3 regions of the Nitratireductor sp. WH36-1 genome follow, and region 3 is predicted to be linked to each of the others. Evidence: predicted binding sites of a transcription regulator. Region 3 holds the regulator's gene; each other region holds the start of a gene.
What was found. The regulator PhoB, encoded in region 3, activates phosphate uptake and scavenging genes when phosphate is short. The targets are predictions, from matches to a motif close to TGTCATNNANCTGTCAT.
Positions count from the first base shown of each region.

Region 1 (3,275 bases), 810 kb from region 3:
CGCCCGCTATCGCGCATGAGCGCGGAGGAGAAAGAACGCTTCACCGCCTCCCTGCACAGCTATACCAGCCGGCAGTGGCGCGACAGCCGCACCCGCGTTCCGGCACGCTACAGTTTCGCAACGCTGATCGACCCGCGCGAGGAACTGCCGCCATCGAGCGTGACCTCGCTGAAGCACTGGTCGCGCATTGCTGCCCGGATGGGAGTGGAGGTGGAGCCGATCACCCGGAAGGATCTGCCGCGGCTGGCGAATTTCGACGCCCTTTTCATCCGCGAGACAACGTCCATCTCCAACCACACATATCGGTTTGCACGCCGTGCGCAGCAGGAAGGGATGCCGGTCATCGACGATCCTCTCTCGATGATCCGCTGCACCAACAAGGTCTACCTGAACGAGTTGATGGCAACGCACCGCGTGGCGGTTCCGCCGACCGTGATGATTGCCGGCCCCGCCGATCTTGAACGCGCGGCTGACCTGCTGGGTTTTCCGCTGGTGCTCAAAACGCCAGACAGCTCGTTTTCGCGCGGCGTGAAGAAGGCCTCGAACATGGCCGAATTGAAAACACTGGCGATGAAATGGCTGGAAGATTCCGATCTTCTCATCGCGCAGAAGTTTCTGCCGACCGCGTTTGACTGGCGCATCGGGGTTCTCGATGGCGAGCCCCTCTTCTCCGTGCAGTATCTCATGGCGAAGAAGCACTGGCAGATCGTCAATCACGAGCGGCAGGGCCGTCCCGACGAAGGGGGCTTCCGCTCGTTCCGACTGACCGAAACGCCGGCTGACGTTCTCGATACCGCAGTGCGCGCCGCCCGCTGCATCGGAAGCGGTCTCTACGGCGTCGACATCAAGGCGACACCGGAGGGCATTCACGTCATCGAGGTCAACGACAATCCCAATCTGGATCACGGCTGCGAGGATGCCGGAGAGAAAGACGAAGTCTGGACCCGTCTGACACAGTGGTTCATCGACCGGCTGGAGCGCTGAAAACTTTTCTCCGGCCAAAAACCTGCCCGACTGGCCGGGGTTGAGGCCCTCAGGCCCGCGACTTTCCACCGGCTGTCAAATCACCGTCGCACGCCTCCGCTAGGAGTCTGGGCATTTGCCGAGACAGGTCGGCTCGGTCCAGCACAAAGCCAGAGGAATGCCGTCATGAAAAAGCAGGATATCGTCAATCTCTCCTGGGATGAATTCGATGAAATGCGCGATCCCCGCCCCGATGCCAATGGCTTCGATGCGGTTGTCGAGCGCGCCATTTCGCGCCGTGGCTTTCTGGGCGGCGTGCTTGCCTTCGGCTCTGCCGCAGCCGTGATGGGCAGCGGAGTTCTCTCCTCCACCACCTCCGCAAAGGCGCAAGTCTCGGCCTTCGCGTTCGAGCCGATTGGCATCGCCACCGACCACGACATTCACGTCCCGAAAGGCTACGCCTGGAAGACGCTGGTGCGCTGGGGCGATCCGCTTTTCAAGGAAGCCGAGGGCGCCTATTCGCCGGAAACGGGCGTGTCCGTCGACATGTCCGACAAGGTGTTCGGTGAAAACACCGACGGCATGGAAACCTTCGTCGACGGCGACAAGACGATCCTCGCGATCAACTCGGAATATGTGAATCCGAAAATCAACCTGCCGGCCGCCTCCGAAGGCATGCCGCAGAACGCCGATGAAGTGCGTCTTCTCAAGAACATGCAGGGTGTCACCGTGCTCGAGATCGCCGACAGCGGCGACGGCTATGAAGTCGTGCTCGACAGCCCCTACAACCGTCGCATCACCCATGAAACGCAGATGACCATGGACGGCCCCGCCGCCGGCTCCGATCTGGTCAAGACCAACGCAGATCCTGAAGGCGTTTCGCCCAAGGGCACGATGAACAATTGCGGCTCCGGCAAGACGCTCTGGGGCACCTATCTGACCTGCGAAGAAAACTTCAATGGCTATTTCGGTGCGACCGCCGAGCGTGAAGCCACCGAAGGCGAAAAGCGCTACGGCATCGGCGGCGAAGGCCGTTACGCCTACGAAAAGTTTGAAGAGCGCTTCGACCTCGCAAAAGAGCCCAACGAGCCGAACCGCCATGGCTGGGTCACGGAAATCAACCCGCTCGACCCGTCCTCCACCCCGGTCAAGCATACGGCGCTCGGCCGCTTCAAGCACGAGAACGCCGAGATGGTGCAGGCCGCCGACGGACGCATCGTGGTCTATATGGGCGACGACGAGCGCGGCGAGTTCATCTACAAATATGTCTCCGACAAGAGCTGGGCCGAAGGCCAGCCGACCGATGGCCTGCTGTCGAACGGCACGCTGTATGTCGCAAAGTTCAATGACGACATGACCGGCGAGTGGCTGCCGCTGACCCCGGAAAGCACGGGCATGGAACTGGCGGACATTCTGGTGTTCTCGCGCATGGCGGGCTCCAAGGTCGGCGCGACCACCATGGACCGCCCTGAATGGGTTGCCGCAAACCCGCTGCGCGTGGAGGTGTATTGCGCCCTCACCAACAACAAGAACCGTGGCGTGAAGGCCAATGCCGGTGGTGATGAACAGCCGGTGGGCGGCCCCAACCCGCGTGAGACCAACAATTACGGTCAGATCGTGCGCTGGCGCCCGGCTGGCGAAGACCACGGCGCAGACGGCTTCACCTGGGATCTCTACGTCATGGCCGGCAACCCGACCGTCTACGACAACGTCTATGCCGGCTCGGAAAACGTCAACGAAGGCAACATGTTCAACTCGCCCGACGGTATGGCCTTCTCCTCCGATGGCATGCTGTGGATCCAGACCGACGGCGACGACAGCAATGAAGGCGAGTTCGCTGGCCAGGGCAACAACCAGATGCTGGTCGGCAATCCCGAAACCGGCGAGATCGCCCGCTTCCTGACAGCGCCGAACGGCGCGGAAGTGACCGGCCTCAGCTGGTCGCCGGACGGCAAGGTCGCCTTTGTCGGCATCCAGCATCCGGGCGGCAACTGGCCGGACGGAAACGGCAAGCCGCGCTCGGCGGTCATCGCGGTCTGGCGCGAAGATGGCCAGGCCATCGGCTGATTGCCCACCGCCGCAGATCAGAAAGGGGACGTCCTGCGGGACGTCCCCTTTTGCATGCGGGGGCGAATTCGGAGATGGCGCACCATCCCGCTCACTCTCTTGACCCGCACAGCGGACAGCCCTTTTCGTTTCAAAACGAGCCGTTTATGACGGCTTGACGCAGACACATTTCCACCCCACCTGTCAGCCGCCCCGCATAATGCAATTCACCAACCGGATCACCACACCGTGCAAGCGCTCAAGAG
Region 1 covers NZ_CM178970.1:3,802,907-3,806,181, forward strand. Annotated here, with positions in the region: gene AC4PTT_RS18130 (RimK family ATP-grasp domain-containing protein) at 1-984, shown strand, start outside; gene AC4PTT_RS18135 (PhoX family protein) at 1,150-3,030, shown strand; gene AC4PTT_RS18140 (ion transporter) at 3,259-3,275, shown strand, end outside.
Region 1: the regulator PhoB is predicted to act here: its motif matches at 1,058-1,074, upstream of AC4PTT_RS18135 (PhoX family protein).

Region 2 (3,275 bases), 720 kb from region 3:
CAAACCATCATGAGGAAGCGGGAGAAATCTCCACGAGCGCCCCGCAGAGAGCGTCAAGCCAAGACTCGTTTGGAGCAGGAAGCAGAACAGGTAGCGTTGGGTTAAATTTAGGATACACAATAAACCTGAATCTTCCCCCGACTACCGATCAGGCAGTATTCAACGCGATATTCAAAAGCTTGAAAGAGCACCTCCTGAGGGATGATGATGCCTAAGCGACCTGATGGTTTGATCCGCGCCTTTGGCATGTCAGGACTGCAGATCCTTATCGACTTGAAGGCAATCGAGAAAGATAGTGGGCATGACTTGGCTGTGACTCCTACGTTGGCCAAAGACCGGAAAGTTTCTGAGTATGCCCAATTTGAAGCTCAGTTGCGCGCTGAAGCCGCCCGAATGTCTGAGTTTTACGAGATTTTCTACTGCCTCGAGAATTCCATCAGGAAGCTGGTAAAGGATATAATGCTTGAAGCAGAAGGTGCCGATTGGTGGAGTAGTGAACGGGTTGATGAAAACAAGATTCGAAACCCAGCAAAAGGACGCCACAAAAAGGAAATTGATAGCGGCATTACACCACGCTCTGATGAACTGATTAATTATCTAACCTTTGGAGAGCTTTCTCAGTTGATCACTGACAACTGGGAAATTTTTGATCCTGTTTTCTCCTCAAAAGGGGCTGTAAGCAATATTACAAATCAGCTCAACCTTTTGCGTGGACCTATCGCACACTGCAATCCGACTGACGAATTGGAGCAGGAACGATTGAATTTAGCTGTAAGATCTTGGTTTCAACTTATGTCCTAAAAACAATCCCACCCGTTCAAGCCGCAAAACGCTGCGCTTCGGCCCCGTAGTAATTGATATACCGGTCCGAGATCGCCTCCACCGGCAGGACCACGAACACATCCGTGGTGCCGAAATCATGGTCGATCACGCAGCCTTCGCCGAAGCGCGCGCCGAGGCGCAGATAGCCTTTTACCAGCGGCGGCATGGCGGCAAGCGCGGTGCGCATCTGGATGGCCTCCTTCGGCATCAAATCCATCGGCGCATAGCGGCTGGCCACAGCGCGCACATGCCAATCGGCTTCCACCTGGCAGAAATGCCCGAGGAAGGAGAGCGCCTCCGCATGGGCGGCCGGCACCACGCCGGGGAATGAGGCGCAGCCCATCATCACGTCGATGCGCTTCTTGCGGCAATAGGCCCAGATGCCCTGCCACAGAAGCTCGATGGTGCGCTTGGTGCGATAGGCCGGCAGCACGCAGGAGCGGCCAAGCTCCAGAAAGCGGCGGCCATCATGGCGGGCCATCAGCGTTTCGATGGCGAACTCGTCTTCGGAATAGAACTTTCCGGCCCGGCGCGCGCCCTCCGGCGTCAATAGCCGGTAAGTGCCCACGATCCGGTCCACATCTTCGCCCGGAAGCGTGGTGTCCAGCACCAGAAGATGGTCGCAGACGGCGTCGAAACCGTCCATGTCGCGCTCTTCGGCCATGCCGCCCTGCGGCGCGCGCGCGCCCATCTCCTCGTAGAACACGCGGAAACGGATGGTCTGGGCGGCGGCGACTTCCTGCTCGCTGCCGGCAAGGCGCACTTCAAGCGGCCCGATACGGCCGAGCAGTGCACCGTCGGCGCCGTCAAGCAGCGACGCTGCGGCCCGATCGTTCAAAGAGGTCTGGTTCAGCGCGATGCCCTGCATTGCTCTTACTCCTCCGCGTGGCGTTGACGCTGAAATACTGCTCTGCTGCGACAGAACTGTGACACTAAAGCATCGGACCGAAAAGTGGAATCCGGTTTTCGGCTATTCCGATGCTTCATCATTATTTGCGATCGTCCTTCGTGCGTCCGAATGAACACACGACGATCTGGCGTCGAGGTCGTGATTCACGAGTGGCAGGTATCAGACCACCGCGTGCATATCCAGTGCGGTGAGCAATTCATCCGGGTCCAGCGGCTTGGTGACGAACCCGTTGGCCCCGTGCGCCAGTACGCCATGGCGGGTTTCTTCCTGCCCGTCGGCAGTCAGAACGAGGATTGGCAGCGGCGCGAGGCCCGTTTCCTCCTCATGCCGGCGGATCGCATTGATGGCGTCCAGCCCGTCCATCACCGGCATGTGCAGATCCATCAGAACGATGTCGTAGCGCGCATGCGCCTCGTCGTTCACCGCTTCCACCGCCTCGCGCCCGTTCGACACGATGCGCACCCGGTGGCCGGCCTTGCCGAGAGCGGCGCGCGCCAGCATGGCGTTGATCTCGTTGTCCTCGGCCACGAGGATGTTGAGCCCGTTCTTGCGGTGCGCGGGGCGGGGCGCGCTGCCGGCCTCTTCGCCCGCCTCGGCCACGGGCCAGGCGATTTCGCCATGCGCGCTCAGAAGCTGGCGCACCAGCGTGTTGCAGCGCACCGGGCGGGCGAGGAAGGCCCCGTAGCCACTGGCGCGGAAAGCCGCCAGACGCCCGCGCTCCGATGGCGTGATCAGGGTGAGCGCGCGCCCGCCGCCCACGCCAAGCCCATGCAGCCGGGTGATCAGCGCGCCATCGTCGCTTTCAAGCGAGGCGTCCACCAGAACCGTGTTGAACGGCGCGCCGCCATCTTCGGCCAGCCGCGCCGCATCCTCTGCGCTGGCGGCAATTGCCGCGCGCCCGCCATGGACGCGGATCGTCATGGCGATGGTCTCCGCCTCCTGCGTGAAGGGCGAGAGGATGACCGCGTTCACCTCTTCCAGAATGGGCTCCACGCGCATGCCCTCATCGTCGCTCTCGCCAAGCGGCAGGAGCACGGCGAACTCCGAGCCCTCGCCCGGCGTGCTGGCAACCGTGATGGAGCCGTTCATGGCGTCGATGATGCGCTTGGTGATGGCGAGGCCAAGCCCCGCGCCGCCATGGCGGCGGGTCGAGCTGCCATCCACCTGCTCGAAATCCTTGAAGATGCGGTTGATGTCGTCCTTTTCGAGGCCCGGTCCGGAATCGGCCACCGCAATGCGCAGCGCCGGCTGGCCGTTCTTCTCCGCCCGCGTCACCGCCACGGTCACGCCGCCCTCATCGGTGAACTTGACCGCATTGCCGAGCAGGTTGAGCAGTACCTGGCGCAGACGCCCCGGATCGGCCGTGATCGTCTTCGGCAGGTCGGGCGCGATGTAGCAGCCAAGCCCGATATCCTTGGCGAAGGCGCGGGCCGCCAGAAGCTCCACCACGTTCTCCACCATCTCATGAACCGAGAGGCGGCGCGGCTCCAGCTCCAGCCGGCCTGCCTCGATCTTGGAATAGTCGAGCAGATCCTCGATCAGC
Region 2 covers NZ_CM178970.1:3,893,847-3,897,121, forward strand. Annotated here, with positions in the region: gene AC4PTT_RS18520 (DUF5343 domain-containing protein) at 1-215, shown strand, start outside; gene AC4PTT_RS18525 (Swt1 family HEPN domain-containing protein) at 208-801, shown strand; gene olsB (l-ornithine N(alpha)-acyltransferase) at 818-1,690, opposite strand; gene AC4PTT_RS18535 (PAS domain-containing hybrid sensor histidine kinase/response regulator) at 1,892-3,275, opposite strand, start outside.
Region 2: the regulator PhoB is predicted to act here: its motif matches at 1,738-1,754, upstream of olsB (l-ornithine N(alpha)-acyltransferase).

Region 3 (3,275 bases):
GCTTGCCGATGGCAGTTCAGGCCTTGATGCGGTGAACGAGATCCTCGACGCGGCCACCGTGCCGGTCATCTTCATCACCGCCTTCCCCGAGCGGCTTCTGACGGGCGAGCGCCCGGAACCGACCTTCCTTGTGACCAAGCCGTTCAGCCCGGAAATGGTCAAGGCGCTCATCAGCCAGGCGCTCTTCTTCGATCAGCAGGCGCACGCGGCGGCCTGACAGGCCCCCGCTTCTTCACGCGTTTCTCAAAAAAGCCGCCTCCGGGCGGCTTTTCTTTTGCCCAAAATCTCTCCGGCGGAACCAAATCCGAATGCCAGACGTTTAACCGGCATAACTAAACGGAGAGACAGAATGCTATACTGGGCCCTGATATTCCTTGTCGTCGCGATCATCGCCGGCGCACTCGGTTTCGGCGGAATTGCCGGCGCTTCGGCAGGCATTGCGCAGATCCTCTTCTACATCTTCCTCGCCCTGCTCGCGATCTCGCTGATCATGGGCCTTCTGAAACGCGGTCGCTAAACGGCGACGCACACATAAACGAATGCGGCATAAGCGAACCGGACCATCCATGGCTTCCGTTTCGTGAAGACAATGAAAGGAGAAAGCCATGGAACACATCGCTGCACTTCTTTTGATTGTCGGCTGCTCAGGCAATGTGGGGGCCGGCGACACGCGCGAATGCCAGGAACTGCCCGCCCCCACCCCGGTCTACGAGACGTTTGAGGAGTGCGAGGCGGAGAAGCCGGTTGCAATGCGCGAGCTGGAAACCGAAGCGCCGCAGGTTCTCGCCACCTGCGTCTATGTGGATCCCGCACTCGTCTATGACGATGCGATCCTGGAGTGGGACATCACCAGCAATGGCGAGCTGACCGCTTCCATCGAGCCGGTGACGAGCTTTGCCGTGGCGCAGAACGAGCATGCCCGCCCCGGACACGCCGCCACGAAATAACGGGCCACGAAATAACGGCGAAGAGCTTCAACGAAAAAGCCCCGGTCGAACCGGGGCTTTTTTTAATGGCTGTATCGCGTTTGTCAGGCTTCGCGGATCGCATAGCCCGCGCCGCGAATGGTGCGGATCACATCGGGCAGACGCCCGTGGTTCACGGCCTTGCGCAAACGCCCCACATGCACGTCCACGGTGCGCTCGTCGATATAGATCGTCTCGCCCCAGACATTGTCGAGCAGCTGGCTTCGCGAGAAGACGCGGCCGGGATGCTGCATCATGAATTCCAGAAGGCGGAACTCTGTCGGTCCGAGACGGATCTCGTTCTTGCGGCGATAGACACGGTGCGATTCACGGTCGAGCACGATGTCCCCGACCGAAAGAACCGTCGAGAGCACTTCCGGCTTCGCGCGCCGCAGAAGCGCGCGAACACGCGCCACGAATTCCGGCGTCGAGAAAGGCTTCACCAGATAGTCGTCCGCGCCGGTTGAAAGGCCGCGCACGCGGTCGCTTTCCTCGCCACGGGCGGTGAGCATGATGATCGGCAGGCGCTCCGTTTCGGGGCGCATGCGCAGCCGGCGGCACAGCTCGATGCCGGAAACGGCCGGAACCATCCAGTCCAGAACGAGCAGATCGGGTACGTTTTCCTGCAGGCGCACTTCGGCTTCATCGCCGCGAGAGATCATCTCGACCTGATAGCCTTCGGCTTCCAGATTGTACTTGAGCAAGACGCAAAGCGGTTCGTCGTCTTCAACGACCATGACCTTGGGGGCAATCATGGCAGGCATTCTCCTCGGGCAGTCTACGGCCGGTTAGACATCGGATTCGACCGTCATCTGTGTTTCGTCAAGCTTCGGCCGCTGGACCGGAAGCTGGGACCCCGTCACCACATAATAGGCATTTTCGGCGATATTGGTCACATGGTCGCCGATACGCTCAAGATTTTTCGCACAGAACAGGAGGTGCGTGCAGGCCGTGATGTTGCGCGGGTCTTCCATCATGTAGGTGAGGAGTTCGCGGAAAACCGACGTGTACTGAATGTCGATTTCCTCATCCTCGTCGCGCAGCCGGATTAACGCCTCGGCATTGCGCGCCACATAGTGCTCGACCACCGAATTGACCTGTTTCAGCACGAGGCCGGCCATCGCGTCGATGGAATGCGCAAGCGTGCGCGGCGTGGCGCTTTCGCCCACGGCGCCGACGCGCTTGGCAATGTTCTTGGCCAGATCGCCGATGCGCTCGAGATCAGCCGCCATGCGGATGGCGCCCACGACGCTGCGCAGATCCTGCGCCATCGGCTGGCGCTTTGCGATGAGCGTGATGGCGCGCTCATCAAGGTCGCGCTGCTTGGCGTCCATGATCGTGTCATCGGAGATGATGCGCTGTGCAAGCGCCGTATCGGAGTGCAGTAGCGCCCTGGTGGAAGCGCGCGTCATCTCGCCGGAGAGATCGCCCATGTCGCGGATGAGGCGGTCGATTTCACCGAGTTCCTCATCGAAGGAGCTGACTGTGTGCTCGCCCATGGTCTGGTTCCTTATCTGTGCGTTTGCCGCGCCGTCAGCCGAAGCGTCCGGTGATGTAATCCTGGGTGCGCTTGTCATCCGGATTGGTGAACATCTTGTCCGTCGGGCCTTCCTCGACCAGATTGCCGAGGTGGAACATGGCCGTGCGCTGCGAGACGCGGGCCGCCTGCTGCATGGAGTGCGTGACGATCACGATCGTGTAGTTCTCGCGCAGCTCGTCAATCAGCTCTTCCACCTTGGCGGTGGCGATGGGATCAAGCGCCGAGCAGGGCTCGTCCATCAGGATCACTTCCGGCGACACGGCAATGGCGCGCGCGATGCATAAGCGCTGCTGTTGACCACCGGAAAGACCGGTGCCGGGCTCATGCAGGCGGTCCTTCACCTCATTGAAGAGGCCAGCCTTCTGGAGGCTCGCTTCCACGACCTCGTCGAATTCCGACTTCTTCGTCGCCAGACCGTGAATGCGCGGACCGTAGGCGATGTTCTCGTAGATCGACTTGGGGAACGGATTGGGCTTCTGGAAGACCATGCCGACCCGGGCGCGCAGCTCCACCACATCGATGCGGGGATCGTAGATATCCTCGCCATCGAGCGTGATCTTGCCGGTGATCCGGGCAATGTCGATCGTGTCGTTCATGCGGTTCAGGCAGCGCAGGAACGTGGATTTGCCACAGCCCGAGGGGCCGATCAGCGCGGTCACCTGGTTTTCGCGCACGTCGAGATTGACGCCGAACAGCGCCTGTTTCTCGCCGTAGAAGACGCAGACGTCTTCACCGCGCATCTTGAGGGTGTCCGAGTTCTGGCTCGCATC
Region 3 covers NZ_CM178970.1:587,718-590,992, reverse strand. Annotated here, with positions in the region: gene AC4PTT_RS02850 (response regulator) at 1-217, shown strand, start outside; gene AC4PTT_RS02845 (DUF1328 domain-containing protein) at 350-517, shown strand; gene AC4PTT_RS02840 (hypothetical protein) at 606-947, shown strand; gene phoB (phosphate regulon transcriptional regulator PhoB) at 1,031-1,717, opposite strand; gene phoU (phosphate signaling complex protein PhoU) at 1,754-2,464, opposite strand; gene pstB (phosphate ABC transporter ATP-binding protein PstB) at 2,499-3,275, opposite strand, start outside.